Regions from separate parts of the Halioglobus sp. D3-4 genome, predicted to be linked through region 2. Evidence: predicted binding sites of a transcription regulator. Region 2 holds the regulator's gene; each other region holds the start of a gene.
The links. Region 2 encodes sigma-54, which starts transcription at its own class of promoters, with help from an activator protein. Its sites were predicted from a motif close to TGGCACANNNNTTGCNNT; they were not measured.

Region 1 (7,540 bases), 2.1 Mb from region 2:
CAGAGCAGTATCGACATGGTGACCTTTGTTTACTGGACAGGTGAAATCGCGGTTCAGTTTGCCGAGGCACTTTGCCGTGCGGCCCGGCGCGGTGTCAAAACGCGGCTGCTATTGGATGCCGTCGGCAGCATGCGCATCAGTCAGTCGCTGGTAGACAATATGAATGCTGCGGGCGTGATTGTGGCGTGGTTCAGGCCCAAAGCGCAATGGAAAGTGTGGAAATGGGATAACCGCACTCACCGCAAGTTATTGCTTTGTGATCAGCAGGTGGCGTTTACCGGCGGCGTGGGTATTGCCGAACAGTGGGAGGGAGATGCGAGGAATCCATCGGAATGGCGCGATACGCATTTTCGCATTACAGGCCCGGTGGTATTGAATATGCACAGTGGCTTTCTGACTAACTGGAATGAAACAGAGGCTTCAGATAGCACATCCTTTGTTCAGGCGAACCGCCAGACGTCGGCCGGAAATGCGAGCATACAGGTTGTACGCTCCCCCTCGTCTGTTCACTGGAGCGATATCGCCACTGTTTTTCGGGCGTTGCTGCGTGAGGCGAGCGATTCGGTCTGGATTACAACGGCATATTTTGTTCCCGACGAAGCGTTGATGAAGCTACTTTGTTCAGCGGTAGAGAGGGGTGTCGATGTGCGCATTCTGGTGCCGGGTGAGCATACCGATGAAGCATTCTGCCGACTTAGTGGCGAGGACCAGTTCCGGCAGTTGCTGGATGCCGGTATTGCCATCTATGTGTTTGAACCTACGATGCTGCACGCAAAAATCCTGACAGTGGATCATGCGATTGCGGTCGTGGGATCAGCCAATATGAACCATCGCTCAATGTCCAAGGATGAGGAGTTCTGCCTGGTGATAGAGGATGGCGATACTCTGCAAGAGCTGGAGCGGCAGTTTGAAGCAGATCTGGGACGTAGCAGGGAACTCGATCTGGCCACGTGGAAAAAGCGTGGGCTGTGGCAGCGCCTGGGTGAGCGGGTGGCGCGCCTGTTCCGCGATGAGCTGTAGTGACGGTTGCGACACTGCATGGCAAGCAAGCGATGGCTGATGAGGCCCCGCCTACCGGTAAACTCCAAAGGAATCTTTCAATCTCAGTATCAGCATCCTTCTGTTCGTACCGCGCGCATATAAATGTTGTGCCCTGTGTTTTGCCCGCTTGGCCAGCTGTTTGATCCGGTTCTCCCACGCCAGCGATTTCATGAGCTTGCCGGATAAGTCCTGATACTCGCTAGCGGCGGAAAGTTTGTCGGCCAAAGTTTCTATCGCGAGTTTGTCAATTTTTGCGCTGTTGTCACAAAGAATGCCCACAACACGTTCCAGGCTGGTTCTGTCCAGCGGCGAGTTGTGGGTTTGGGTAAAATAATGGCGGTTGCTGAGAATGGACAGTTTGAAATCGAACTGTCTTTCACAGACTTTGTTGAATTGATCGAGCTGGTCACCGAATCTCTGGGAAAGGTATTGATAGACATTCTCGCTGTACATCACTTCGGATTCAACTTCCGGAAATTTGTGTACCAGCTCATCTGACACCGTGTTGGAGAAATTTTCCACCACAAGCCTTTCGTCCGCGAGCCAACTGCCCAGCGTTTGTACAATCGCTATCTCTCCAGCGGAAAGTGTTCGGTTCACCTGCTTCTCGGGGAGGGGGTGGAGTTTTGCGTAATCCAGATTAGCGGCGTCGCAAAATGGCAGGGCGATATTGTCGATCACGGCGTCGTAGTGAATTAGCGTGACGTCAAAAAACGGCGAGAAATTTCGGTAGGTAAGAAAGTGCCTGAATTGCTTTTCATCCAGCACTGCGTTCTCAAAGCTGGTCAGACGATTGGTTCTTTTTACGTGCTGGACGTGCGCCGAGTAGAAAAAATCATACAGGTTCCGAACATAGGCGACTACCTTCACCTGGATCCGGTGGTGGTCGAGAAAATGCCTTAACGTTTGTATGTTTACAGTGCTGAAGCCGCTCAGTATTTCAGAGGAAACAATAGCCTTTTCGCAACCGGAGAAGTACAGGTCGAGGATGGCCTGACCCTTTTTGCTGTCATTGTTCACCTTGCTATAGGTTTGCCTGATAAAGGTATCCAGCAGCTCTCCATTACCTGAGTTGATCCTGAATTTTTTTGCCTCTCTATCCAGCACTGTGAAATGGTAACCCTGGTTTGCAAGACCGCTCTGATTGATCGCGAGCCAGGATTGTAACGCCGAGGAGCCTGTCTTCGGACAACCGATATGCAGAATCAATTCCTTCATTGCGCAGCTTATATCCTGTCGTCACGTTGAACGCACGAGTTGTCGATTGCACTAGCCATATCTGAGTTTCCGGAGAATTGGTGGGCACTGTGTTTGCCGGTGTAGCTGCGGGGGAAATTGTAGAGCATCTGGATACGGGAGTCTTGCTGTGCCTGCTTTCCTCACCCTGGAGTATGAGAACTGGATCAATCCGTCGGCCTGTTTATCGACGGTGTATGGGCTGGCCAGTTGAGAGATTTTCAGTAGGCAATTTTCGAATTCGAACGTGTTGAGGTGATCAAGGGTTCCCAGTGCACTTTGTTGAGTAAGAATGCCAGCTTCGGTGCTAGCAGTATCCTGTTGCGTCGAATGGGCGATGCGTTTGGCCACTGTATCGAGGGCGGCTTCGAGGTTGAGTACGAGAGTGTCGTAGGCTATGCGTCGTGGGCCACCACCATTGGCAACCTTAATCGGCCGCTCACCGTCGCTCTACAGGCGCGGTACAACCTTAAGTTCGCCGCACCGTTGCTACCACTGTTCGCTGGCGATGCGCAGGTGTGCCCGCTGTTGGTGCAGGGAAGTGTCAGTTTTTTTTACATGCTCGGATCGTCACCGATGGTACCTTGTTGAAAAATAAGGCAATATCAGCTTGGCCCGCAAATTGCATTGATTATATAGCGCGCATTTCTGGTTCGGAAACACGTTTCTCGACAGACAATCGCCTCGGCGGTGACTGCGTGATGAATGCGAGTAAGAAGATTGCAATTTTGGCGATATGTGCTTTGCTTAATAAGTGCGTTTCCAGATTGTGATAAATTTTATCTGGGGAGGTCAGGGAGAGGACATGAAATATAAGGCGTTGAAGCTCGTTTCTGCACTGGCTGTAGCCTCGGCGTCATCGCTGGCGCAGGCCGTACCCGTTGCCTTTACCGATGTGGTTGCGCCGGTTAACGTCCCTATCATTGCGGTAAACTCGATCTTTCCCAGCTTCTATTACACGCACAGTATTCTCGACGATGGTTACAATCCTGCCACTGATACGCTGATCAGTGCCGAGATAGTCTTCAAGGTGCGCGATGATATCCGCAATGAGGAACCTTTCCCCTACGACCCCAGTGCTGACCCGATGGTGGCTGTTCTGGACGATGCGGCGCACATCTATTCCTACGAAGTGAATTTTTCCGATATTGTCCAGAATGTCGATCTGGCCATCATCACTGATGGCGTGCTGATCGTTAATCTGCGTATTCCCCAGCCGCGATTACCTGAGTGGAGTTGGGATTTCTATCAGTCGACGCTCAATGTGGTCGCCGACCGAAATACCGATATTCCCCTGCCAGGTACGCTTTTGCTGATCGGTGCTGGACTGGCATCGCTGGGTCTGTCACGTCGGCGGGTACGCGGCTAGAGCAGCCGCGGCGTGAACGGTTGCATCTGGGGAGCGCCCACCACCGAAGCTATCGATTAGAAGTTCAGACGTGATCCGGCACGCGGTAGACGCATGCCGGTCGGGTGCAGGCCGCGCTTCTATTCCTCGGCCACGGACTCGAAGAATTCCAGTATTTCCGGGCCGTATTCAGGCTGCCAATAGTGCGCTTCCAGGCTGCGCGGCGTTTCGTCGTCGACCAGGAAGGTGCCGTGAAGGTTGTAGCCTCGGGATAACAGATTCCCCTTCGCTTTGTCCATGCAACTCAAGTCAACAGCGCCATCCTGTTTGTGGTGCAACAGCATGAATGGTGGGTAGTTCACAGGGTTCTTTGACTCCCACGCCATTTCCCGGGTGCTGCTAGGAAGGGCGCAGGCATCAATGACACTGATGGCTTGCATGGACTCCTTGTCGAGGTAGCCCCCGGGACGAAGTTTGTCTTCTTCGACATCTGTCGCAGGGCAGGTAATCAATGCGCCGTACGGGTCGCCGGCGGCAACGGGGGCAAAGGCCGCGATGCTGTCGTCAAAATGTGTGGAGGCTCTGGTGGTCATAAACCCACCGTTGGAAATGCCTGTCATGAATATTTTCTCGTTGCTTCCCGCTGGTCGTAGGCCGGGAATGGTGGTGCCGAGCACCTGTTCGATATAGGCAATATCCCTGTTCTCTTCGGGCGGGCTAAGGGCATCAAAGCGCTTGCCGCAATCCTGCCCGGTATCGTCCGTAAAGCCGCTGGAGTTCAGCGAGAACACCGCAAAACCGGCATCGATGGCGGCTTCAGTGAGCGCAAGCATATCGTGGGTAAGCGCTCCCTCAACACACCAATCCGAGCTGGCGCCGCCACCACCGTGCATAACGACAATGGCACCTTTGGCCCAGGCTCCGTCAGCTGGTGCCCGCCACAACAGGTTTCGTTGCTCTCCCTGTATATCCAAAGACACTGTCTCCCAGAGACGCTCTCTGCATTCGGCGACAGGATCGGGAGCGGCTTCGGAGAAGATGGATGAGTAGGTGGAATCCGTGTAGTACCAATCTCCCTCTATCAGAGACCACAAGCGCATATAGACCGGTGTGCCGTCTACGGGGATACCGGTGACAACCAGGTTGGTATCAGCGGTGAAGCTGCTGAAAATGTCTGAATCGGAGGGTTTATCCAGAATTGCCGGATCGCTCGCTACGGAGAGCGCGTACTGGGTTGCACCCTCAGCAGGTGCCCACTCGATACGCTGGGCATGTTGCTGTAATTGACTGTCTGGGGCAGGAGACACAATTTCTGCGGGTTCAACCACTGCTGAAGTAAACTGAAAGTCCTGCCAGGTCCAGCGCGTTTTGATTCGCGAATAGAGGCGAATGTGAATCTCAGATCCGTCCTGGGGTAGTCGAGGGAGTGTTACGGAATTCCCGGTGCCGTACCAGGCAAATATGTCGACCCAGGGTGGTTGTGAAATAACTTCATACGAAGAACCTACCGCCAACAGATAGGCATCGGTTCCAACGCCGGCCCACTCGAGAATATCACCGGATTTCAGCGGCTCAGACGGGAGTGGCGCGGTGATTACGGCAGGTCCGTCCTGCACGCCGCTCTCAGTGCTAAAACTGGAATCCTGGCTGCTCCAACCAGAAGCGGTTAAAGTCCAGAGCTTGAGGTAAACCGTTCCGCCGTTCATCGGAACGTTGTAGACGTCCACAGATGTTTTCTTGCGGGCGTCCTGAAAGCTGATATCACCCCATACTCCCGGAGCGACTGCGGCCGCACTGGTACCCACGCCCAGCATATAACCCTGAGCTCCCGGTTCTTCAGTCCAGGAGACCGTGATAGTGGAGCGGGTGACTGTCTCACCTGGCGCTGGCTGGACGATGCCGGCAGTAACTTGCGTCGAGCCGGCGGCAAATAGCAGTGACAGGGCGAGGAGTTTCAAGGAGAGGTCAAATCGCGACCCCGCTAGATATGAAAAGACACGTAAAATACTGTTCATTGTTCCCATCCAGGTGGTCCCGCTGCCATCGCACTTGCGCGCCTTAGGCCGGTGACTTTGCGTCCCTGTCTTTCGACAGGTTTGCCGTTTACAGAATGCTTCGAGGTCAATGTAAGCCATAGGGCTTGTGATATGCAATATAAGAATGGAGAAATAGCATGAAAATTCTATTGGATTATGTGATGGAGTTGGCAATCTCGAGTCAGGCATCGGATAATTCTGCGGCGTCCACCGCTTGACGCAAAACAGGGTGTATGAATAGGGAGGGCGGATTGCCACTACCATCGAGAGGTCTGCTGGAGTTGCCCGAAACAGGTATCCACTTGTGGCGTACCCGGCCGCAGGACTGCGTCGACAGTGATTTACTGGCGCGCTATCAGGATTTGCTGACTGAAGCGGAAAAAGCTAAACAACAGCGCTATAGGTTTGAGAGAGATAGGCACAGCGCACTGGTGACCAGGGCCTTTGTGCGCGATCTGCTCTCTACCTACGCAGATGTGGACCCCGCTGATTGGCGCATGGAGATCGGGCCTAAGGGCAAGCCTGAGCTGCATAATTCACCTGTGCCGTTGCGTTTCAACCTCAGTCACACACCGGGGCTGATCGTGTGCGCGGTTACGCCCCTTTATGACATTGGTTGTGACGTAGAGTCGCTGGGCCGTCGCAGCGATATCCTGTCGATTGCAGACCATTATTTTTCGGCGCAGGAGGTTCAGGAGCTTTTCAGCCTGCCCCAGGAACAGCAGCGCAGCCGCTTTTTCGACTACTGGACCTTGAAAGAATCTTATATCAAAGCCCGCGGTCTCGGGTTGTTCGCCCTGCCTCTAAAGAGTTTTTCTTTTGCAATAGGTCACGCCACTGTGCCGGAGGTCAACAGCAACGTCCGGCTCAGTTTTGCACAGGATATTGATGATGAGCCGGCGCTATGGAGCAGTTGGATTTTTTACCCGAGCCAGGAACATCGAATTGCCCTGTCTGTCCGTACCGGAAGGCGCGAGGGGGGGCAGTGCCTGTCGCCGCAGGATTATTCTATCCGCCATTTTGAAACCATTCCCCTGGCTTTCAAGCGGGAACTTAGCGCATTGGGCCAATAACGCGCGCCTTTTTTGTGCACCCAATCACTTTTGTAGGGACTATTGTGCCAAATCTTTACACATCTGTGGTATTGGTGGTCACTGAAACGTCGATATTAAAGCCAAGGTGCTGTTAATCGGGGGATTCTGCGCTTTTGGACTGAATATTGCTTGAAATATAGTTTCACAATAGCGGGCCTGTCTCAAGGTGCTAAACTCAGGACGATTGAGGTGCATTACCGTAAATCCAGGATATTTAGGAAAATACATTGCATTTAGTATGGCTTTCCAGTGGTATGGGATAGAGCAGGGGTATACGTTTGGGTCTTGTCGTATCAAGTGAAGCCTCCTTTTGTTGGTGTAGCAGCACCGTGTATCTGTTTGAGGATAGGCCGGGTTGGTTAGCTCTCTACTCCCTGTGGCGGGATTGGAATTGCTATATAAATGTCGAGAACTGCTGTATCCAGCAGGTATTGGGGGAATCGCGAGGATGAAGAAGATCTTACTGGTAAGTCCACTATCGGATAACGAGTCACTGTGGGTTACCGGTGAGGAGTCGGTAGAGGTCAAGAACAACTTCCCACCGCTGGGCCTTGCAACACTGGCTGCAATGACGCCAAAAGACCGTTTCGAGGTGCAGCTCTGGGATGAGATCGTACACGGCCCGATTACCGCTGCAACCTTGGAGCAACTCAAGCCGGACCTGGTGGGCGTTACCGGGTACAAACACCATCTCCCCCAGTGTCGCACCGTCGCCAGACTTGCCCGGGATGCAAATATTATTACTGCTATCGGCGGGCCGGGTGTGTCGGGCTCGCCTTACGATT
Region 2 (7,540 bases):
GCGAAGCCAGCCACGGCGATATGGGTATGATTACCGCCGATGATGCCGTCATTGCACTGTCCAACAGCGGCGCTGTTGCAGAAGTGATGACGCTCATTCCGCTGCTCAAGCGGCTCGGTATACCGCTGATAAGCATGACAGGGAATCCGCAGTCCCCGCTGGGAAAATCCTCCGACGTTCATCTGGATACCGGCGTTGAAACCGAGGCCTGCCCACTGGATCTGGCACCGACATCCAGCACCACCACCGCGTTGGTGATGGGCGATGCACTGGCTATCGCGCTGCTGGAGGCACGCGGCTTTACCGCAGATGATTTCGCGTTCTCTCACCCGGGGGGAACACTGGGCAGGCAACTCCTGCTGAAGGTGCAGGACGTGATGAAAACCGGCGACGATATACCGATGGTGACAGAGGAAATCAAACTGTCCGAAGCCCTGCTGGAGATCAGCAACAAACGTATGGGCATGACAACTGTGGTCAATAAAGACGGTACACTCGCGGGCGTGTTCACCGACGGCGACCTGCGTCGCGCCCTCGATACGCGCACCGACATCAACGAGACTTCGATAGGGCAGCTGATGAGTAAGGGCGCAAAAACGATTGAGGCCGACATGCTCGCGGCCGCAGCGATGCACATCATGGAAGAAAACGAAATCAGCTCGCTGGTTGTTCTCAATCAGGACGGCACACTCACCGGTGTTCTCCACTTAAAAGACCTGCTCCATGCGGGCATTGCCTGACACGGAACTACCGCTTGATGACGCCGTCTAAAGATTGCGAGACAATCGCCCACCGGTCGCCGGGCCAAGCGGCACCCATCCCATCCAATTTCCACCACAACGCTTTGCGGAGTGCACCCATGTCAAGACGCTGTCCAAAAACGCATACCAAATCGACGCAGTTCTTTGCCGGTTTACTGCTGCTGGTGACAGGGCTCTTTGCGGCCCTCACTGAGGCATTGCCCGAGGATCGCGACAAACCCATGCGCATTACCGCGGACAAGGCCGAGCGCGACGACGTCAACGGCGTCACTATTTACCGGGGAAATGTCATCGCGATCCAGGGTAGCCTGAAACTGGAATCCGAGAAACTCACCATCTATCTGGACGATGGGCAGGCAAGCAAGATTGTTGCCGAGGGGGCACCGGCAAAAATGCAGCAGAGACCGGAAGTGGACAAAGAGATGGTCTATGCCAGAGCCCGCATCATCACCTACTACAGACCCGAAGAGCGAGTACACCTACAGACTGACGGCTATGTTGAGCAGGATGGCTCTATCGTCAACGGCGATTCAATTGACTATTTTATTGAGCAACAGCTGACCAAGGCGATATCGGATCCAAAACGCAAAGACGACAGAGTGGTCGTCGTGCTTCCTCCCAGTGAACTAAAGGACGAGGACGATAGTGGCGCAACTGAGAGCGAATAATCTGGCCAAGGCCTACCGCGGACGGGAAGTTATTCACGACGTTTCCATCGAGATAGACAGCGGCCAGATCGTCGGCTTGCTGGGCCCTAACGGCGCGGGTAAAACTACCTGTTTCTACATGATCATTGGAATCATTCCGGCTGACCGCGGTTTAATCACCGTTGACGGTGAGGATATTACCAGTCTCACTATGCACGAACGCGCGCGTCGCGGCGTCGGTTATCTGCCCCAGGAGGCGTCGATATTTCGCAAGCTGACTGTCGGCGACAATATCATGGCTATCCTTGAAACGCGCTCGGACCTAAATAAAAAGCAGCGTCTGGCCCGGCGTGACGAACTGCTGGAAGAGTTCCATGTCCAGCACCTGCGGGACAGCCTTGGCCAGGCGCTGTCGGGTGGCGAACGACGACGTATCGAAATAGCCAGGGCATTGGCCACTGAGCCGGATTTTATTATGCTGGACGAACCTTTCGCCGGTGTAGACCCAATCTCAGTCACCGATATCAAACAGATCATTCTACACTTACGCGATCGCGGTATCGGAGTGTTGATAACCGACCACAACGTGCGGGACACACTGGATATCTGTGAAAAGGCCTATATCGTGGGCGAAGGTCAAATTATCGCCTCTGGAACAACCGAAGATGTACTGGGCAACGAACATGTGCGCCAGGTATACCTTGGCGATCAGTTCCGTATGTAACCCCTTCCCGGCGCGGTCGCGCAGGCCATAGCCACGAGTTTTCGACCACCTCACAAAACCAAGCAATTTTCACGCCAAGCGGTTGCCACCCGTTGGCCACGGGGGCTACACTGGCTGTGTAAGTCCCAACGGCCGGGATGATACCCGCGTGAGATAAACAATGCTCCGAGTCTTGAAATGAAGCAGTCACTCCAGTTAAAGCTGGGTCAACAACTTACGATGACGCCGCAGCTGCAGCAGGCGATTCGATTGTTGCAGCTGTCCACACTGGACCTCCAGCAGGAGATCCAGCAGGCACTGGATAGCAACCCGCTTCTGGAGATGTCTGAGGATGACCCCTACACTTCAGGTGATGACGCACCGGACAATACCGATGACGCTTCGCGCAGCAAGAACGACAAAAACGATGACAGTACCGAGGAAGCGCCTGACTGGAGCTCGAAGGAGGTAGACGGGGAGTCCTCCCTGTCTGATGATCTGCCTGTTGATGTGCAGTGGGATGATCTGCTGCCTTCAGCATCGGCGCCAGCATCACAGGGTGATGAGAACAACGATCATGATTTCTCTGCACAGAACTCGGCCAGTGAATCACTCCGTGAGCAACTGCTGTGGCAGCTTGGGCTGACCCGACTCTCCGATACAGACCGCCTTATAGCGCTTTCGATCATTGACGCTACGGATGCCAACGGTCGCCTCCTGAGCAGCCCTGAAGAAATTTACGAGAGCCTGGCCGATGACCTCGAGATAGATTTTGACGAGCTCATCGCCGTACTGCACCGGCTCCAACAGTTTGAGCCCTCCGGGGTCTGCGCTCGCGACCTGCAGGAATGCCTGCTGATACAGCTAAACCAGTTACCACCCACCACGCCCTGGCTTGATCAGGCGAAACTGATTGTCAGCCGCTACCTGAACCAGTTGGCAAGCAGCGATTTCGGCCAGATTCTCAGGCGCGCGCGAATTAGCGAGGACGAACTCAAACAGATACTGACGCTGATTCAGTCACTGGACCCCAACCCGGGCTACACTGCGGTACCCGAGGAGGTCGAGTACGTTGTCCCCGATGTCTTTGTCACCAAGAAGAATGGTCGCTGGCTGGTAGAACTCAACCCCGATATCGCACCAAAATTACGCATCAATACCGGCTACGCCAGTTTGATCAAACGCGCCGATAACAGCGCCGACAACACCTATTTACGTGATAACCTGCAGGAGGCGCGCTGGTTTCTGAAGAGCCTGCACAGCCGCAACGAAACCCTGATGAAGGTTGCCAGTAAAATCGTCGATCACCAGCGAAATTTTCTCGAGTATGGTACCGAAGCCATGAAACCACTGGTATTGCACGAAATTGCCGAGGCCGTTGAAATGCATGAATCCACAATCTCGCGAGCCACCACAAACAAATATATGCACACACCCAGAGGTGTCTTCGAACTCAAGTATTTCTTCTCAAGTCATGTAGGGACCACCAGTGGCGGAGAGTGCTCGTCCACCGCCATCAGGGCGCTGATTAAAAAACTTGTGGCCGCCGAAAACCCGCGTAAGCCATTGAGCGACAACAAAATTGCAGCGCTTCTGAAAGAACAGGGCATTGAAATTGCCAGGCGCACCATAGCCAAATACCGTGACGCTCTTTTTATACCACCATCCAACGAACGCAAACGTCTGGTCTAGAATCAAACTATCAGCAACCGGCCTCGCCGGCATTAGGCACCAATAGTCTCAAACCTGTAACAGGAGCAACCTATGCAACTCACCATCACTGGTCACCACCTGGAAATCACCACTCCCCTGAAGGACTATGTCGAAAGCAAGCTCGAGCGATTGCAACGCCACTTCGACCATATAACCGCTACCGATGTCATTCTTACGGTGGAAAAAAAGGTGCAGCGTGCGGAGGCCACTGTCCATATCGCCGGTGGCGACTTGTTTGCACACTCTGAATCAGAGGATATGTACGCAGCGATAGATGCCCTTTCAGACAAATTGGACCGCCAGCTGATCAAACACAAACAGAAGCACCGGGGGCACTAGACACGCGACAATGAATGCTCTCAGTCAAATACTGACCCCGGCACGCACCGTGTGCTGCGCACCGGGGATCAGTAAAAAGCGGTTATTTGAAACCATCGCGACCGTCGTCTGCGACGATCAGACCGCCCTGCCTTATGATCAGGTCCTGGATCACCTTATCTCTCGCGAGAAGTTGGGAAGCACTGGTCTCGGCCAGGGTATAGCCATCCCGCATTGCCGGGTGGGTGACTGCACTGAACCACTGGGTGCACTGCTTACGCTGGAAGAACCGATACCGTTCGACGCTCCGGATGATCTACCTGTAGACTTGCTGTTTGTGCTCCTGGTGCCGGAGGAAGCCCAGCAACAGCATCTGGATATCCTCGCGACAGTGGCAGGCCTGCTCAGTCAGTCAGATTTCTGTGCTCGCTTACGCGCGGCGAGCAACGACCTTGCGCTCTACGAAATCGCGTGCAGTGATTCAACCTGACAAGGAGAGTTTTCAGTGCGATTAATCGTCATTAGTGGACGCTCGGGCTCGGGAAAAAGTACCGCCCTGCACCAGTTGGAGGACGAGGGGTTTTACTGCATCGATAACCTGCCCGTGTCGCTGCTGCCTGCACTGATGGAAAAGGTCAATGACAAGGAGTTTCAGCTATTTCAGGGCACTGCAGTCTGCATTGATGCGCGCAATGCCTGGAAGGATCTAAAGAATTTCCGTGACATCCTGGAGAAACTGCCATCCTCGGCAGAAGTGCAGGTTTTGTATCTGGACGCACAGGTAACGGCGCTGTTGCAGCGCTTTGGTGAGACGCGACGCCGTCACCCCCTCAGTACCGAATCGGTTTCATTGGCTGAGGCGATAGACCGGGAGCAGGAACTGCTGGAGCCCATCTCGCGAAGCGCCAATCTGGTGCTGGATACCAGCCAGATGACGGTCTACGAACTGCGCGATGCAATTAAGCAACAGTTGCTGGGCACCAGCACCGGAACCATGTCGATACTGATTCAATCTTTCGGTTTCAAGCGCGGTGTCCCTGCCGATGCCGACCTCGTGTTCGACGTGCGGATGCTGCCCAACCCCCATTGGGTAAAAGAGCTGCGCATCAAGACCGGCCTGGATGAAGAAGTCAGCGCTTTTCTCGAAGAACAGCCCATGACCGCTGATCTCTATCGCGATCTCCGTCACTATCTGGATACTTGGCTTCCTCGCTATCGCGAGGGCAATCGCAGTTACATGAATATTGCCCTGGGTTGTACCGGCGGCCAACATCGTTCAGTATATTTGGCGAATCGCCTTTACAAGCACTACCAGACGGAATATCCGTCAATGCATATAAGACACAGAGAACTCCAGTAGACAGGTCAGCGCGTGATTCGAACTCAGGTACGTATTATCAACAAGCTCGGTTTGCACGCTCGTGCGGCAGCCAAGTTTGTCGCCTGCACTTCCGCCTTCTCCAGTACCATCAAAACAGGCAAGGACGGCAAGTGGGTTGACGGTAAAAGCATCATGTCAGTGATGATGCTGGCCGCTGGCAAGGGCACCATATTGGAGCTCGAGATTGACGGCAACGATGAGCAGGAAGCTCTGACCGCCTTGCAAACACTGCTTGAAAACCGTTTCGACGAACCCGAGTAAACTGCAGTTACGTAACTAATCACGTTGTTGCAGACCCCGCTTTTCCGGATAATTCTTTCTGCGGACATCCTGTCCTGAGAGGCTTTTCCCGGGTATACAAATGGCGCAGAATCAAGAAGTTTCCCAACGAACTCTCGACAGGCTTTCTGCGGCGCTCGAAAGCGGCACGTTCGTCGATGTCCGGCGCATGCTAAATGGCTTATCTCCCCCCGACATAGCGCACCTGATCGAATCATCCCCGCCCCGGTTCAGGCATATTCTCTGGCAGATGGTGGATGCCGAGCGCGAAGGCGAAGTGCTCGGTGAACTCGGCGACGACTTACAGGCTCAATTCCTGGCGGCGATGAACGCGGCGGAGGTGGTGCAGCTTACCGAGCATCTGGAAGACGACGACATCGCCGACATCCTGCAGCAGTTGCCTGGCCACATCATGCAGGAAGTGCTGTTCGCGATGGACCAGCAGGACCGTGCTCGACTGGAACGGGTTATGCACTACCCGGACGATGTCGCCGGCGGCTTGATGAACACCGATACAATCACTATCCGGGCCGCACTGACCCTTGATGTGGTTTTACGCTACCTTCGTCGACATAGCGAAATCCCGAAGATGACGGACAACCTGATCGTGGTAAACCGGTCCGACAAATATATCGGCCTGTTGCCTCTGCGCACGCTGTTAGTTTCGGATCCCTCTACGTCAGTACGGGAAATGATGGTCACTGACGTGGAGCCGATAAACGTCAATATGTCCGACACAGAGGTCACGCGGCTGTTCGAGCGCAACGACTGGGTGTCCGCTCCGGTCGTTGACGAGGATGGTACACTGCTGGGACGAATCACCATTGATGACGTCGTAGATGTTATCCGCGAGGATGCGGACCGTTCGCTAATGTCCATGGCCGGACTGGATGAGGATGAGGATACCTTCGCCCCTTTTATACGTTCGGCACCGCGACGCGCGATATGGCTCGGGATAAACCTGATTACGGCGTTCATTGCCGCCTCTGTCATCAACCTGTTCCAGGGCACGATCGAAAAAGTCGTCGCGCTGGCGGTCCTGATGCCCATCGTAGCGTCTATGGGCGGCATAGCCGGGACACAGACACTCACACTGGTCGTACGCGGCATCGCGATGGGGCAAATCGGTAAAACCAACCAGGCCTGGTTGATCAATCGGGAACTCCAGATCGGACTGATGAATGGCATCCTCTGGGCCGTGGTAGTGGCAGTGGCAGCCTCGGTGTGGTTTGACGACTGGACTATCGGCGGTATCATCGCCGGGGCCATGATCATCAACCTGGTAACCGCTGCCCTCGTGGGGGCTGTATTGCCACTGTTTATGACGCGGATAAAAATCGACCCTGCACTTGCCGGCGGTGTGGTCCTCACCACCGTGACGGATGTCGTAGGTTTCGTCTCTTTCCTTGGGCTGGCGACACTCTTTTATGGCTAAGTACCGTCCGGATGACAAGGTCGAGATGGAGGATGCTCCCAGCAAAAGTGCACTCAAGCGGGAGATGCACCGACTGCAGGCGATGGGCGAATCACTGGTAGAGCTAAATGACAGTCAACTTGGGCAGATTCCGATCGATGACGACAGGCTGTTGTCGGCTATCCGGGAATGTCGTCAGATACGCAGTAACAGTGCCCGTAAGCGTCATCTGCAGTTCATTGGTAAACTGATGCGCAACATAAACCCCGCTCCTATCGAACAGGCACTGCAGACACTGCATACGGCACGTCAGCAAAACGCGGC
Region 3 (7,540 bases), 510 kb from region 2:
ACCGTCGGAGTTGCGTCCACAACCCCGTCATCGTTGGCGTCAATATCGCTACCGCCGCTGACAGCAACAATATAGGGCCCATCACCAACAAGGCACTCATCATCAAACTCGATCAAGCCTGCGGCTTCCAGAGAATCACTGTCTGTCGTAATGGTGGTACATACCGGAACGGCGAGTGAACTCAGCGAGAAGAGATCGACGGATGCACCCACCAAAGGACCCAACAGTGCCTGACCAGAAGAACGGGTTTGTATATCGCCAGGGCTGTTATCGCTATTTCCGCCGTCACTACCGTCACTACAAGCAAAAAGCACTGAACACAGAAACAGCACGCCGAGCATTACAACTATTGGCTTGCACAAGAATTTGTTTTTGATTACAGGTAGGTGATTCACGCGTACTCCTCCAAAAAGCAGTTCATCACCAGCAAAACCTTCCGTTGGCTTTTCACTGCGCACAGCGCTAATGCAGGCAGAGCGTGCCGCACTTGGAACGAGCATATAACCACTTGGTAAATCGACCTACAACCTTTTTGTTTCTTTGACCTACTGTCCCATTGAGGTCGGCTAGAGTACTGATGCGTGATGCCAGGAGACCATACCCGACAGGTATGTGGTTGGTTGGGGGATACGTTCAGGACCAGCGCATTGCGCGGGGAGCGCGGCGGCGCCGCAGCGACATTACACCTGCAAGCCCAATGCTCATAAGCAACATAGTGGCCGGCAGCGGTACCGCAGCGGGCGTGTAAGTGTACGCAATGGATGACCTTAAAATAAGATCGTATTGCGGCTCTGAGGTGGACAGACAGTCAAAACACCAGGCATCACCGTGTGTGTAAAATGTGGGGGCATGGATAAAAACATCGAGCTCGGTCGTGTAATAGTCAGTTACCGAAGCGAACCAGTCAACGCTCGTCGGGTTACTGGGATTGCCCATAATCAACGTCGAGTGGCCGGTAGTCTGGATCATACCGCCTTGCGAGAAGGGCGCTACACGCGCCCATGCTGCTCCGTACAATTCACAGCCGGCGACTTCACCGCAGTGGAAGCTATCGTATACCGGAGCCATCCGCGTAATGCCTTCAAACCGCACGCTTGTGAGCGTTCCCAGGGCTGCATCAAAGGGATCAAAACTATGCGTCAAATATGTAGGACCCTGCAACCGGAGCGAATCGGTATACTCTTGAACAATCACTGCAGCCTTTGCCTGGATTGAAAGCAACAGCATCAGTAGAAACATTATACGTAGATGGCATTTCATCGGGAGAAAACTCCTTTTTCTGATGCTTTGAGTCCGGGAGAATGCGTGGCATCTCCCTCTAGCGGATAAACCACTTGCTAGCGCGTAATGACCCTGCGCCGCGACCAGGCAAGACCAAACAAACCGGCGCCTATCAGCACCAAGGGCGCGGGTACAGGGGTTTCACAGGGAGGCTGCCCAGGATTACCACAGGTGCCGAAAGTACTACTGCCCAATGTAGAGGATACCGAGGCGTTGTCAAACGCATCATTGGTGGTGCCGTGGTAAGCCACTGGCGTGAGTGTCTGGCCATTGGCCTGTAATCCTGCCGGCGCATAGCCTGGTGAGGAGTTATCCCAGATGCACCGTTTACCGGGGTCGGTGGGGCAGTCAAATGTTCCAGCAACCGTGTACAGCGGAGAGTTGGTGTCCACTACTGAGTAGGTTGACGACACATCGCCGACGAACGGATTGATACCAATACCTGCGTTTATCTGATTGATGCCCGACTGAAAGGGGCTGTGATCTGTGCCTAGTAAAAGTCCGCCAGTGCGGCCGTTGTCCATCAGCTCCAACGCATAATTCTGAATCCATTCAGGTTCCGCATGCCAGGGAAGGCCGGTCGCTGATGAAATAATTCTGCCGTCCACTATCAGGTTTTGCTGGGCCATTCCCAGCCCGTTGTACCAGCTGCTGATGTTTTGGTAGTTAGCCACTTGCGCGGCGTTGTTGTCCGCCCCGACATAGAGGTCATAAACCCACACCTGATCGAAGTTACCATAGTCATTGTATACCGCGGTATGCAGATCGCGAATTGTGACGTTGTAACCAGCCAGGGCATTCACATACCCGGCAATCTCGTTGCCGTCAATATGGTACGCCGCATGACTATTGGAAACATGGGCAAACAGTATTTCTACGGCCTGGGTCGATAAAGAGGTCAGAGAACAGATAATTGCGAGGCAGAGCTTTCGAAATCCGAATTGATATTTCATAACGTATTCCTCATTCACAAGCGAAGTGGCGCAGCACAGGTCCGGTGAATTACAGAGATAAAGAGGCAGGTTTTATGCCACAGATCACAAAATAACCGCTTATCAATGTGTTAGTCGTTTTGCGATTTCGGAAGAAATGACCATGTGTAAAAAATGCTGACAGAGGATGGCGCGAGAGCACTGAATCAACGGCACAACGCGTGGGAAACTAGAAGGGATAAGCTGTTATTTTTCGTATCGATCCATACAGAGGACTCAGCCGGTCATACATTTTTAGATAGACCTCTTTGTACAGCCTGTCATAAATCTCGACATTTTCAGCTATCGGCGTGAAAACCTCTCCCGGATGCGTCATATGCGCCAATGCCTCGGCATAATCAGCGTACAGCCCGACACCGACGGCCGCATTGATCGCCGCACCCAGCCCGGAGGTCTCATAGGTATGCGGTCGCTCCACCGCGAGTCCAAACACATCGGCCGTGATCTGCATCGCCTCATCGCTCTGCGAGCCACCACCGGATACCCGCAGCGTTGTAATGCGATGCCCGCTGCGTTTTTCCAGCCGCTCCTTGCCCTCGCGCAGGGCATAGGTCAGCCCCTCGATAATGGCGCGGTAGATGTGGGCGCGGGTATGAACATCGCCAAACCCGATGATGGCCCCCTTGGCTTCAGGGCCGGGGATGCGTACACCCGGAGACCAATAGGGTTGCACAGTAAGGCCCATCGCGCCGGCGGGCACCTCCTTAAGCAGGTCGTCAAACAGCGTCTCGGTCTCTACGCCCAACTCAGCGGCCAGGCGCGTCTCGCGCAAGCCGAATTCGCGCTTGAACCAGTTCACCATCCAGTAGCCGCGCTGCACAATCGTTTCGGAATTGTAGGCGCCGGGCATGGCCGCCGGATACGCCGGCACGTGCCGGATGGTTTCTATGTAGCGTGTGTTGGTGCTGTTGTAGGTCGCCGTGGTGCCATAACTCAGGCTACCCGTATCAGGCGTAAGACAGCCCGACGCCAGGACCTCACAGGCTTTATCGGCACCGGCAGAAATCAGCGACAGGCCCTCCGGAATCCCCGTCTGCTGCGAGGCCTCAGCGGTAATCGTACCGAGCGGCGAACCCGGGGGTACCAGTTCGGGCAGTTGGCGGCGTTTGATGGGCAGCGCACGCCACTTCCAGTCCAGCGGGCCAGCCCATTTGTGCCGCTTGAAATCGAACGGAATATACCCGACCTGGCTCGCCACCGAATCCACAAAGCGCCCCGTCAGCCGGTAGGTCAGATAGCCTGAGAGCAGCAGCAGTTTCTCGGTACGCGCCCATATTTCAGGTTGCTGATTCTTGATCCAGTGCGCTTCGGCCTGACTGCGAAAGAAGCGAACGGTTTCACTTTCACCGGCCAGCGCCAGCAGCGCCCCCCAGAGCCCCATACCCGGCAGATTCTCTTCAAGGCGCTGATCCAGCCAGACGATGGCCGGGCGCAGCGGCTTGCCCTCGCTATCGAGATTGACCACCGTCGCACGCTGCGTTGTCAACGCCACCGATTTGATCGCGCTGCGGGGGAAGTCCAACTGTGGCCAGAGCTGATTGCAGGCCTCGCACAATTTTTCCCAGAAATAGTCTACGTGCTGCTCGGCCCAGCCGGGATGCTCGGAAAAATACGGCTCGATATCCACCTTGCTTTTGGCGACCAGTTGTCCGTCAAGGTCGAACACCAGCGCACGGACACTTTGCGTGCCGTTATCGATGGCCAGTACATAGGCTTTATTATTTTCCATGACCTGTCCCGTGAAAGCCATTACACCGTTGGCAGGTAATAGTGTTTGCGCCAGATCTCACGATAGCGCGCCTCCTCAACCTGCCAGCGGCTCTCGTCCCACTTCAATTCGCTTTCGCAGATCGCTTTCAATGCGGGGAACAGTGATTCAGCCCCATTTTTCAACAGCGAACCGAGGCGCGTGCGCCGCAACAGCAAATCATCCAGATGCAGCACCGATTCATGACGCGCCGCCCAGCGACACTCAGCCAGACAGAACTGCGTATCCTCGATAAGTTCCCGCTCCGGCGCACTGGCCTGACTGAGCAACAACTGCGCGTTATTGCCATAGCGACCGATCAGGCGCTTGGCCCACTGCGCCTTGCTGGTATCGAGTTGCTCTGCGCTGATCTCAGGCAGTTGGAAAATGGCGTCACTGGCTTCCCTGACAGGTATGTTACCCAAAACCGGCGCTGCCGCCGCCAGCGCATCGAGGGCGATCAGGCGAAAGGTGGTGAGTTTGCCGCCGCTGACAGTCACCATACCACCGTCGACCCACACTGCATGATCGCGCCGCTCCTTGGAAGGGTCGGTGGACTTGTCCGAACCGATCACCGGGCGCACGCCCGACCAGGTAGAAATGATGTCAGCTTCAGTGATGCCGCGATCGGGGTACATCAACTGGATAACCTGCAACAGGTAATCCAACTCCTGCGCATTGATGCTCGCCTCCTGATCGACATCATCGCGGTGATCGAGATCGGTGGTCCCGACGACGGTCGCGCCCTCCCACGGAAAGATAAATACCGGGCGCTTATCGATGGGGTGAAGCAGCGACAGGGAGTCGGGTACAGGCAATCTTTGCCGTGGCAATACCAGATGGCTGCCGCGCAGGGGACGGATGCGTTTTTCCGGATTGACCTCATTGCGCAGGCGATCGGCCCAGGCACCGGTGGCATTGATCACCGCCTTGCAGCGCACCTCGACCTGCGCCCCGCTATCGATATTCTGCAACACCACACCTGCGACCTGCCCCTGCTGCTTGATCAGCGATGTCGCACAGGTGTAATTCATCGCGGCACCGCCCGCTGCAGTGGCCTCCTGCAGTACGCGCAGCACCAGCCGGGCATCATCGGTGACGGTATCGGTATAGTACATCGCACCGGTCAGGCCATCGGTACTGACGCCGCTGTAATGCTCGCCAAAACTCGCTGTACTGAGATAGCGATGATCCTTGATGCCCGCCAGTTTGTCGTATAGCCACAGCACCATAGCAAAAGGAATGCGCCCGGGGAAAACGCCTTTACGCAGCGTAAAGTGATAGCCCATCCGCTCCACCAGCCCCGGCGCTTCGCGCAGCAGTCGCTCGCGCTCGCGCAGGGAATCCCTGGTCAGTTTGATGTCGCCGTGGGAGATATAGCGCAGCCCACCATGAACCATTTTGGAGGAGCGGCTTGAGGTACCCCAGGCGTAATCGCGCTGCTCTACCAGCAGGGCTTTCAGCCCTCGGCGTGCAGCTTCGCGCAGAATGCCTGCACCGATAATACCGCCGCCGACAACGACCAGATCCCAATCCTGTGTGCCTTCCTCCAGCGACTGCCAAAGGCCATCGCGATCGGTAAAGCCGGTATGTTGCGCATTCATAGTTGAGCCTTGCGTTGACGTCGCGTAATCAGGGCAGCAGCTTGCCCGGGTTCATCTGCTGCTGCGGGTCGAACCCGGTGACCAGACCCCGAATCGCTTCGATGCCCAACTCGCCTTTCTCCGCCTGCAAATACTTCGCGTGATCCTTGCCCACACCGTGCTGGTGGCTGATGGTTCCGCCGAATCGGACAATGGCTTGCGCACCGGCCGCCTTGAGCTTCTCCCAGCGCGCCAGCGTTTCTGCATAACTATTGCCACAGCGGAAAATGTAGGTGGTATAGACACTGGAGCCCTGCCCGTACATATGCGAAAGGTGCGTAAACGCGTGCACCTTCTCCCCTTCATCCTCCAGCGCATTGGCGATATCACTCTGGATGCCGGCAGCGGCATCGGCGACACGCACCCAATCAATCGCCGTTTCCATCGTATCCACCGCATAGCCGGCATCCCACAGGCCGTGGCGCAGATACGGCGAACGAAAACGGCTGTGTTCCCATTTTTTCCCCAGCGCCGGGCCCGCGCCCACGCCGCCGTGGCGCTTGGCAATCTGCCGGGTCAGGCGAAGCGCCGCAGCACACTGCGCCTTCGAACCCGTCACGCCGAAGGTAAACATCACCTTGTCGTCGCCGATGCCACGCTTCTTCAGATACCATTCCAGCATCGCAATAACGCGCGCACTGCCAGCCAGCTTAAGCTGCGTAAAGGTTTCCATCTGGTTGCTCAGGCGCATCATGGATAACTGCATCTTGTTCTGCACGATTTCCCGCACAGCACCGAGTGCGATTTCCCACGAGGGGAAAAACAGCACGTGGAACGCCTCGTGTTCGGGCAGGGGCGTCACCCGCGCTTTCACTTCGGTAATGATGCCGAGGCGTCCCTCGGTACCGAGGAAAAATTCCCGCAGGTCCGGCCCGGCTGAGGTGGCGGGAAATGTGGGGATATCCAGCGTGCCTTTGAGCGTCTCTATACGTCCACCGGCAAACATCTGCTCGATGCGGCCGTAGCGCATGGATTGCTGCCCGCTGGAACGACTGGCCACCCAGCCACCGATGGTCGACAGCTCCCAGGATTGTGGATAGTGCCCGAGGGTATAGCCCTGCTCGGCCAATTGCGACTCGACTTTCGGCCCGATAGTGCCCGCGCCGAATGTCGCGAGCTGGCTTTGCCTGTCCAGCGCCAGCAATTTGTTCATCCGCGTCATATCGATGGTCAGCACCGGTCGATCGGATTTCTCCGGATTGATATGCCCGACCACGGATGTACCTCCGCCGTAGGGAATCACATCAATCTGGTGTGCCTGTGCATGTTGCAGCAGCGTGCGAACCGCCTCGCCACTCTCTGGAAATGCGACCGCATCCGGGCATACCCCCGGCTCACCACTGCGCAGAGCCAACCAATCGGGCAGGCTCTGGCCGCGCGCGTGTCGCAGGCGCTCCTCGGCATCAATACTATAGAGACTGTTTGGCGGCAGGCGAGATTCCGGCACCTTCGCCAGCGCCTGTTCGAGACTCGCATCCGGCAGCCGCGTGGCCTTGCCAATCAACCCCTCCAGAAAACCCAGCGCGGAACTGCTCAGTTCGTAGTCGAGATCGTTGCTGTCGTCACCCCAGCCGTTCCAGCGCTTCATAGTCCGCACCCTTTTCCGGTATCACTCATAGCTACCCGCTTCTTCATTGATGGCGAAAAGATTCGGCATTATAGAAGGCAGGGGCAAATGAAACCATGGGTAAACGACTGCGAGTCGGCTGTCAGAGTTCCTGCATCAGCTGTCCCAACGGCCAGTACAAGCGAGGAAGCGAGTCAATAATGGCGATCAAGAAACAGCGGACGCTCCGCGCCGGTACGCCAATACACCAAAAACGCCGGCCAAAACCAACAGACCCGCGTTGATGGTGAGATTACCCGGCAGGCCGAAA
Region 4 (7,540 bases), 2.3 Mb from region 2:
ATCGATGTTAGTGGGCTGCGTGCCGACGAGTTCCTTGTTTGCGTTCTCTAAATCGGCAGACTCCTGCACAAGGTTGATTCCGACAATTTGTGGCAGCAGTTTGATGATGGTGATAAGGCCTGCCAAACCGAAGATATACGTGATTGCATAGCTGGTCGCTACGTTGCCCATCATTTCATCGGCAGTTATGCCCGGCGGAGGCATCACTTGACCTGATCTCAATGCTTCCTGCGCAGCGGCGAGCGTGGGTGAGCTGGTCAGGCCGCCCGCTAATATACCGGCGGCAGAGCCGGGTTCCAGTGCCAGCAAACTCGATGCAAGCACTGCGATGCCGAACCCGGAGCCGGAGATGACGACTGCCAGCAGAAAATAGCGGAGGCCATCGGTTCGCAATACGTCGAAAAAGCGTGGCCCGGCCTGGTATCCGACGGAAAAAATAAACAGGGCAAAGCCAACGGATTGGGCTCCGGGCGACATCCTAAAATCGAAATGGCCGAGGAACAGCCCGGCAAACAGTACACCGGCAACGGGCCCGAGTGAAAAATTGCCGATACGAAAACCGCCAATCAAGTAACCCGCGCCAAGAATGAGAAAGAGGGTTAATACAGGTTGGGTGCGCAGTACGTCGAGCAGTTGTGTGAAAAACGCTATATCTTCCATCAAGCGAGCCTATCATGAACGACTGTGGGTAAGCATTGTCGAAGCTTTTGGTGGAACGCTAGCAGTATCGCCAGCATGTTTACGGTGAAGATGCGTTGTCTGATTCGCCCGGCCGTACGCTCATCGGGTGATGCTCGCTAAAAACCACCGCCTCATAACACGGCTGATAGCCATAGCCACCGCATTCGGTGCCGTGTTCCGCCAGCAACAATACCTTGTCCTTACCCCAGTCAACAGTTCGCCAGCCATTGATTTGCCAGCTGAACACGGCGCCATTCACTATCGCATGCAGCATGTAACCGCCGTTCGGCGTAAACAGTGAGGCCGAACTGGAGCAACTGAAGTGGCTTTCATCCACCAGTTCATCGGGTTCGCCATCGCCGTCGAGATCCAGGGTGACGAAGTAATCGGGATCGACCTTAAATTGGCCAGCGTCCAGCGCCTCACAACTTTTGCGCGCAGTGTCCACAAGGCTTTCGGCAAGCTCGGACGGAGACGATGCAGCGCAGCTAAGTGCGTACAAGGACGCGGCTAACCCGCAGATATAGCGGAATTTCATAAAGACCTCGACATGTTTGTCAGCTGCGCGGTGGCTTGGCTACATAAAACTGGTGCTGTATTGCAGGCAGGAACATTGCTAGCCTACCATAGCGGGGGCTACTGCGTGGAGGAGCAAAGTGCTCTTGGTTGCTCTGGCCGATCGATGTGTAGATCCTTGGCATGAAAAGGAGCAATCGGGCTTTAGAGTGCTGGATATGATTGACAGTATCTGTGGCGATATCATCCAGCGGCACATGGGCACCGCTGGATAAGGGTTTCTCGGCGCATTTACCGTTCGTTGGCTGCCAGAATGATACCCCAGTAGATTCTATACTAAACCAACGTATTAACTCGCTGAGACAGTACGGCGGCGCCCCGCTATGCCAAGTAATCCGATACCGAAAAGGGCCAGGGTGCCAGGTAACGGTACGGTGTTTGAATTTGTGGAATCCAGAAAGACGCCGGACTCTGAAGTATAGGTGACACCATCGGCCACTTGAATGCCGAAGGAACCGGTGTTGAGGAAGTCCAATTTTACCCTGACTGGATTGTTCCCTGTGGAGGTGAACACTCCGAGGCTGGCGAAGACATCAAAGTCCTGAGCCTCGTCAATGAGTATGGATTGGCTGAGCATATCATTTACGACTGTAGACACGTCAGTTTCCGGGTTCGTAAAGCTAGCAAACTTACTGCGACCAATGAGTTCACCGCCGATTGAGGTGTAGTTCGCGTAAGTGGCACCGCTGCCGGCTTCGAAAACGTATAAGGTCGCTGAATAACCATACTGCATAAAAGCGCCTTGATTCACAACGTTGGTGATATCGATAGTGCCGTCGAACAGAAATGAAAAGTTCACCGAGGTGCCGACAGAATTATTGCTAAATGAAACCCTGTCACCAAAACCGCCAACTGCCTGACCGAATTGGTTGGTGCCGGTTAGATCTACCAACGCTCTTGCCTTGCCGGTATTCAGGTCAGCTCCGGCCCTTAGCGAGCTGGTGAAACTTTGCGACGCACTTGTAGCGCCGTTTTGAACAAGGCCGTCGACAATTCCGCCACCTAACTGCAGATAGGGACGAACATAGTAGGCATTAGCATTGGCGGCTGCAAAAAATAAGGTCGCTAACAAGCACTTCGGTAGAATCCTTTTCATCGTTTTAACTCCAACTTGTAATCATTAAGGTGAAAGAGAAAACTGTTTCTCACTCACGGTGGTGCTGCTAGTAGAGCGCAGCAAGAAGTATTCCAACTCAGCGAATGGCGCTTAGTAACAAAGACTTGAAGAGCTATTATTATTCCCGGTGCATAGGGAGGTCGGCTCTGTAAAATTTGTGGACGATATGCTGAGTACTCTTACTCAAGAATAAATTGCCGCTCTTTCTGCTTGGAATTGTTTGTAGATTTCTTAGCCCTAAATAGTACGAAAAACATACAAAAATACGGGCTTATTCTCATTCTGGAGTTCTGCGAAATCTCATACTGTAAAAATTCCTGACTACCCTTAAGTACTTGTACTCAAGCGAATACGTTATTTCCGCATGATGTCTGTACTCATTTTTCTATAGCCAGGCCTGGTTCTCTATGGCGAGTTTCAACAATGTGTTTGAACCACTGATGCCAAGCTTTTTGCAGATATTTGCCCGATGGTTTTGAATGGTCCTTATACTCAACGAAAGGTGTTTGGAGATTTCCTTACTTGTTTGGTTTTTGGCTATCAGGGATAGAATCTCCTTCTCTCTGCTACTGAGTCTCTCCAGGTCTTTGCGGGTTACCTGGGTTTGAGGCATTGCAGTCTCAAAACCATTGCCTACAGACTTACTGACATACTCTCGCCCGTGCATGATGTTGTACAGGCACTCCAGCACAATTCGGTCAGGATCTGTCTTCAGAATATAACCTTGAGCGCCCCTGTTTCGCGCGCCAGTAACGAACTCTGTGTTGTTGTACATGCTGAATATAATGCATCTGGTATCAGGTGTTTTCGCCTTAATGCGCTCAAGAGTTTGTAAGCCATCGATTTCCGGCATGGCGATGTCTAGCATTACGCAGCCGGGTCGAATTCGGTGTATCAGGTTTAGAGCTTCCCACCCGTTATCCGCTTCAAATACGTCGTCGTAAAGGTCGCTCTGTGAGAGGATCAACTCTCTTACGCCCCTGCGAAAAAGTGGGTGGTCGTCGACAAGTAAAAGCGTTCTATCCATTGAGCTCTCCTTCGCTACGGTATGGGAGAATGATTGTAAGCGTGGTGCCACTTTCCGGGCTGGATTGGACATCGAGTAGAGCTGCCAGAGCTTTGCAGTGTTCGTTTAGAGTGCGAAGTCCAAAGCGCCAACTTCTGGATGATGCCATAAATCCCTGGCCGTCGTCCTTTATAACGAATCGAATCTCACCAGTTGTCTTGCTGGCTTCGAGTCTAACAATGCACTCAGTGGCCTTTGCATGTTTAATGATATTGGTGGTGGCTTCCTGTACAGCTCGATAAAGTAATAGCTGCGTATCTTCGCTAAGGTAAATATCTTGTATGTAGAGATTCCAGGTGATACTGGTGCCAAAGGTACTCTTCAGTAATGCGGACAGAGCCGATTCCAGTCCGAGATGTTTGGCAATGCGTGGGTGTGAGAGATGAGAGATGTTCCGTATGTCATTAATCGTGGTACTGAGCTTTGTGTTAATGTCGTCGATCCTGGCGGCGAGGCTGAATTGTTGCGGTATATCTGCACTACCAAGTTGAGAAATCTTCCGCTGAATAACAACAAGGTCGTGACTGACACTGTCGTGAAGTAGTTTGCTGATCTCGCTTCTTTCATGTTCTCTGGCCTGTATAAGCTGCTGGGCCAACTCTTCCTGCACAATCCTCTGCGCTCTTTCTGACTGCTCGTTTTCGATGCGCAGTTTAGCGATTCGCTCTGACAGGCCTATTGAGAGAACAATTGCTTCGAAAATAATCCCCACTGACATGCTGAAATCGGTGTATGAATAATATGAGATAAGGCTGGCTTGAAAGAGTAGCGCCAGTACGATAGTGCTGAACAATATGCTATAGCCCACCAGTAGATACATAGTGGGTCTTATGTTGTGTCGGAATACCCGAATGATGACAAAACCAATCGTAACCATCGAAAATAGGTTTAGTCCATGAAGAAAGTATTGTGTATATGCGTATTGCGGAAGCAGTAATGTGGGAATGCACAGTAAAGCGGTCCATGCGATGCAACGCAGTGGCGTTATCAGGTTTGGAGCGTATGACTTTAGATCGAGGAAATATATGACGAAAAATATCATAAAGAAATTCGTCGATGCTATGGCGAGCAGCGCAATACGAGTAGTGGCGTTCTCCAGGTCAGGCCAGAGATACTGCTGACCTATCCCGGTGGTAGTTGCCTGTACCAGAGAGAACGCAAGAATATAGAGAACATAGTATAGATAACTTTTATCGCGGAGAGAGACATACACGCCGGCGTTATACAAAGCGAGAATGAAAATGGAGCCATAGAAAATTCCGTATAGGAAGTACTCATTTTCCTCAGTAGAATCTCTATCCCGCTGGGAAATTACTTCAATAGGCAATATTAGTGGCGTTTCACTAGCGATTTTGAGATAGAATTTTGCGCTCCCTGGCGTTGGCACATTCAGGGGTATAGAGGGCTTTCTGTAGCTGAGGGGCCAATCGTTGAAAGCCACTTCATCACCAACCAGAAAACGATCAACGCTACCGTCATCATGAAGGATAAACGCTTCAACTCGATCAATATTCGGGAAATTGATTTCCAGAAACCACTGGTCCGCGTCGCGGGCTTCCTTCAATTCGATATCACCAAATATCCAGTGATTCCCTCGCCCTACGGGTATATCTGCGTTATCGAAGGGTACGAAGCGACCCGTTGATTCAATGCTTGCAATGAATTCGTCGAGGTTTAGCGATCCCTCTGAATCGTAGTGGTAATTAGTTTTTGAAATCTCAACTTGCGACTGAACCCCTGCAGAACAAAGAAGCGCGGCCATCATCAACAATAGTCTGACAGTTGTTCTTTTTCGTGGCATGAATGGGCAACTCTAAAGGGGCATGCGGTTACTCAAATATCAGATGATGCATCTACGAGACTCTTTTCTAGGTATATGTACTCATAGGGCCTTGGATATCATCCCAATCTGTTTCAAGTAATATTACGTCAGATTATGCCAGCTCAGCCCGCAAAGCGAAATTACACTCCACTTCCGTTAAGGAGGGAGCGATATTTCCGTGATCAATTCCTCGGGGATTTTATACTTGGTGTTCTGCATGGGCACGGCATGTCTAAAGGACAAACCGTGCTATAGAGTGCCGGATATGCTGATGGCACCGCGCACCTCTCCCAGTTTGTAACCGGTGGCCCAGTCATCCGGGTAGTACTGCTCCAGCGTCTCCTGAACATCGTCGGCCAGGGCTTCACCGTGACACACCAGGCATAGAGGTTCGACCACCTGGGCTTGCATGTATCGGTACTGCCCGTTGCTGACTTCACCGTAGTACAGAAGCTCTGGTGCGGTTCCCGTGGCCTGTTTCCGATCAAAATCCAAAAGGACTTCGCGCTCCCACGCATCTGGCACCGCCCGGCTTGCATTACGTGATTTGAGACTGACGCGCTTTACGAGCCAGCCTGGCTCGGCGCTCAGCGCATCGGCGATCCCGGGTGCTATGTCCGCGCATACGGCGATGGCTTGTGTCGGGCCGCCCGCAGTCATGGCCTGCTTGAGTTGTGGCTTCAGCATGCCGACAAACCTGTCCGCCAATGCGCGGGCCTGTTGTTGTCGTTCATCGGCGGTGTCAGCCGCGATGGGTACGGTATAGCCGATCGTTAGAAATGCGATGTAAATTGCTATCCGCATGTGATTGTATCCGCTGCCCATCCAGGAGTTTAAGCATACATTCCGTTTGCGCTGCTATGCCATGATCTAGCTCAAGCGCCTTTGACTAGCAGGAATGAGCGATTCGACGCACGCTGAACGAGTATGAACGCCTCAACACACTCGTGGATGATCAGGCGAGAGTCAGGTTCTCCTTGATAATCCCGTCAGGGCAATTCGACGATTGCTGTTTCCTCGGACTTTATCTCAGCTATCGCTTCAGCGGTCTCCCCACCCAGGGAATACTCCACTGTATAGAGACCAGGTGGCAACTCCAACGCCGCACCGTTTGTCATGCCACGTGCTACCGTCGCGCCCTCACTATCCATTATCTTGAAGCCGGTTTCGACCGACTGTCTGATAGCTGCCGCCAGTTCATCGGCATTGGAAGCGCTCAAGTACTGTCCCCGGCCCAGTGCTGCCCAGCTTTTGAATGTCTCTTGCAATGCGTCATCATCAATGGCATAGCCTACGATATTAACTTTGATGTCCCACCCGTTGTCGCGTAGTTGCCTGATCGCCAGGGCAGGGTCGCCGTCGCAGGTCTCTTCGCCGTCAGTTACCAGAATGATTATGCGCTCGCCGGTAACGTCCCCAAGGTCCTGTTCGACGAGTGCCAGGGATTTGCCGATAGGGGTCTTGGCCAGATTCATTGCCTGGATGTTCTCAATGACTGCGATGGCTGCCGGAGGGTCAAGCGGGCCGAGGGGAATATCGAGGTCAGTGCGGCAACTGCCACTTTCCCTGTGACCAAACACCCTCAGTGCAAAGCCGGTTTCCGCAGGAATGGTATCGCGGATCAGTTGGGTCAGGGTTTCCCTGGCGATTTCGATACGCCGTTTGTCGCCTTGCTTTTGTAGCATACTGCCTGATGCATCCAGTATAACTTCAACGGCAGCGCCGTCACCAAAGCCGTTGGATAGGTCACGGGTAACCTGCACGTAACCGGGCTCTTGGGCGGCGGGGGTGATGGTAATTGCTCTGGTGGCCAGTTCACGTTTACCACGCGTGCGGTAAACCAATTGGTAGTCTCCCGGTGTTTTGGGGGCTGCCATTTGTACGTGATTTTCCAGTGGGTCGATGTAGCGGTAGGCCAGTGGTTTCTCCTCTGCCGGATCCATTACTCCTATCCAGTCGCCTTGATTACCCGGGCCTTCCCATTGAACGTCAAACAACAGTTTGCTTTGCACCTGTGCAGGGGCGTCAAGCGTCACTGTCACTTCCTTGACCGTCACGGGCGAGCGCGCCAGCACACGTTTGCTCTTGGTGGCGTACACTACATCATAGTCGCCCGTTTGTTCTGGCATGATAAGGGTTACTGCATTGTCGGTCGAATTACCGGTATACGCATAGCTGCTGCCCTTGATGAGACCGCCATCACGGGCGGCCAGGGCGATATAATCGCCGCTATTGTTCGGCCCGCTCCAGTTGACCACCAGATCGGAGCCCGCGCCGG

Region 1: the regulator sigma-54 is predicted to act here: its motif matches at 2,889-2,906, upstream of AC0L6S_RS02250 (PEP-CTERM sorting domain-containing protein).
Region 3: the regulator sigma-54 is predicted to act here: its motif matches at 2,297-2,314, upstream of AC0L6S_RS13735 (PEP-CTERM sorting domain-containing protein).
Region 4: the regulator sigma-54 is predicted to act here: its motif matches at 2,431-2,448, upstream of AC0L6S_RS01760 (PEP-CTERM sorting domain-containing protein).

Annotation. Positions count from the first base shown of each region.
Region 1 covers NZ_CM147907.1:526,627-534,166, forward strand. Annotated here, with positions in the region: gene AC0L6S_RS02235 (phospholipase D-like domain-containing protein) at 1-1,020, shown strand, start outside; gene AC0L6S_RS02240 (hypothetical protein) at 1,072-2,259, opposite strand; gene AC0L6S_RS02245 (hypothetical protein) at 2,560-2,868, shown strand; gene AC0L6S_RS02250 (PEP-CTERM sorting domain-containing protein) at 3,083-3,646, shown strand; gene AC0L6S_RS02255 (alpha/beta hydrolase family protein) at 3,766-5,640, opposite strand; cyclic di-GMP riboswitch class I at 5,650-5,736, opposite strand; gene AC0L6S_RS02260 (4'-phosphopantetheinyl transferase family protein) at 5,913-6,734, shown strand; gene AC0L6S_RS02265 (B12-binding domain-containing radical SAM protein) at 7,204-7,540, shown strand, end outside.
Region 2 covers NZ_CM147907.1:2,672,066-2,679,605, forward strand. Annotated here, with positions in the region: gene AC0L6S_RS11495 (KpsF/GutQ family sugar-phosphate isomerase) at 1-740, shown strand, start outside; gene lptA (lipopolysaccharide transport periplasmic protein LptA) at 860-1,429, shown strand; gene lptB (LPS export ABC transporter ATP-binding protein) at 1,407-2,132, shown strand; gene AC0L6S_RS11510 (RNA polymerase factor sigma-54) at 2,310-3,803, shown strand; gene hpf (ribosome hibernation-promoting factor, HPF/YfiA family) at 3,876-4,163, shown strand; gene ptsN (PTS IIA-like nitrogen regulatory protein PtsN) at 4,174-4,632, shown strand; gene rapZ (RNase adapter RapZ) at 4,648-5,502, shown strand; gene AC0L6S_RS11530 (HPr family phosphocarrier protein) at 5,515-5,784, shown strand; gene mgtE (magnesium transporter) at 5,885-7,237, shown strand; gene yjgA (ribosome biogenesis factor YjgA) at 7,230-7,540, shown strand, end outside.
Region 3 covers NZ_CM147907.1:3,182,388-3,189,927, forward strand. Annotated here, with positions in the region: gene AC0L6S_RS13725 (hypothetical protein) at 1-395, opposite strand, end outside; gene AC0L6S_RS13730 (PEP-CTERM sorting domain-containing protein) at 634-1,143, opposite strand; gene AC0L6S_RS13735 (PEP-CTERM sorting domain-containing protein) at 1,338-2,234, opposite strand; gene AC0L6S_RS13740 (FGGY-family carbohydrate kinase) at 2,443-4,002, opposite strand; gene AC0L6S_RS13745 (glycerol-3-phosphate dehydrogenase/oxidase) at 4,023-5,624, opposite strand; gene AC0L6S_RS13750 (FAD-binding oxidoreductase) at 5,653-7,251, opposite strand; gene AC0L6S_RS13755 (PepSY-associated TM helix domain-containing protein) at 7,438-7,540, opposite strand, start outside.
Region 4 covers NZ_CM147907.1:405,406-412,945, forward strand. Annotated here, with positions in the region: gene AC0L6S_RS01750 (aspartate:alanine exchanger family transporter) at 1-660, opposite strand, end outside; gene AC0L6S_RS01755 (hypothetical protein) at 740-1,219, opposite strand; gene AC0L6S_RS01760 (PEP-CTERM sorting domain-containing protein) at 1,547-2,353, opposite strand; gene AC0L6S_RS01765 (response regulator) at 2,760-3,401, opposite strand; gene AC0L6S_RS01770 (sensor histidine kinase) at 3,394-5,241, opposite strand; gene AC0L6S_RS01775 (Tll0287-like domain-containing protein) at 5,512-6,066, opposite strand; gene AC0L6S_RS01780 (VWA domain-containing protein) at 6,252-7,540, opposite strand, start outside.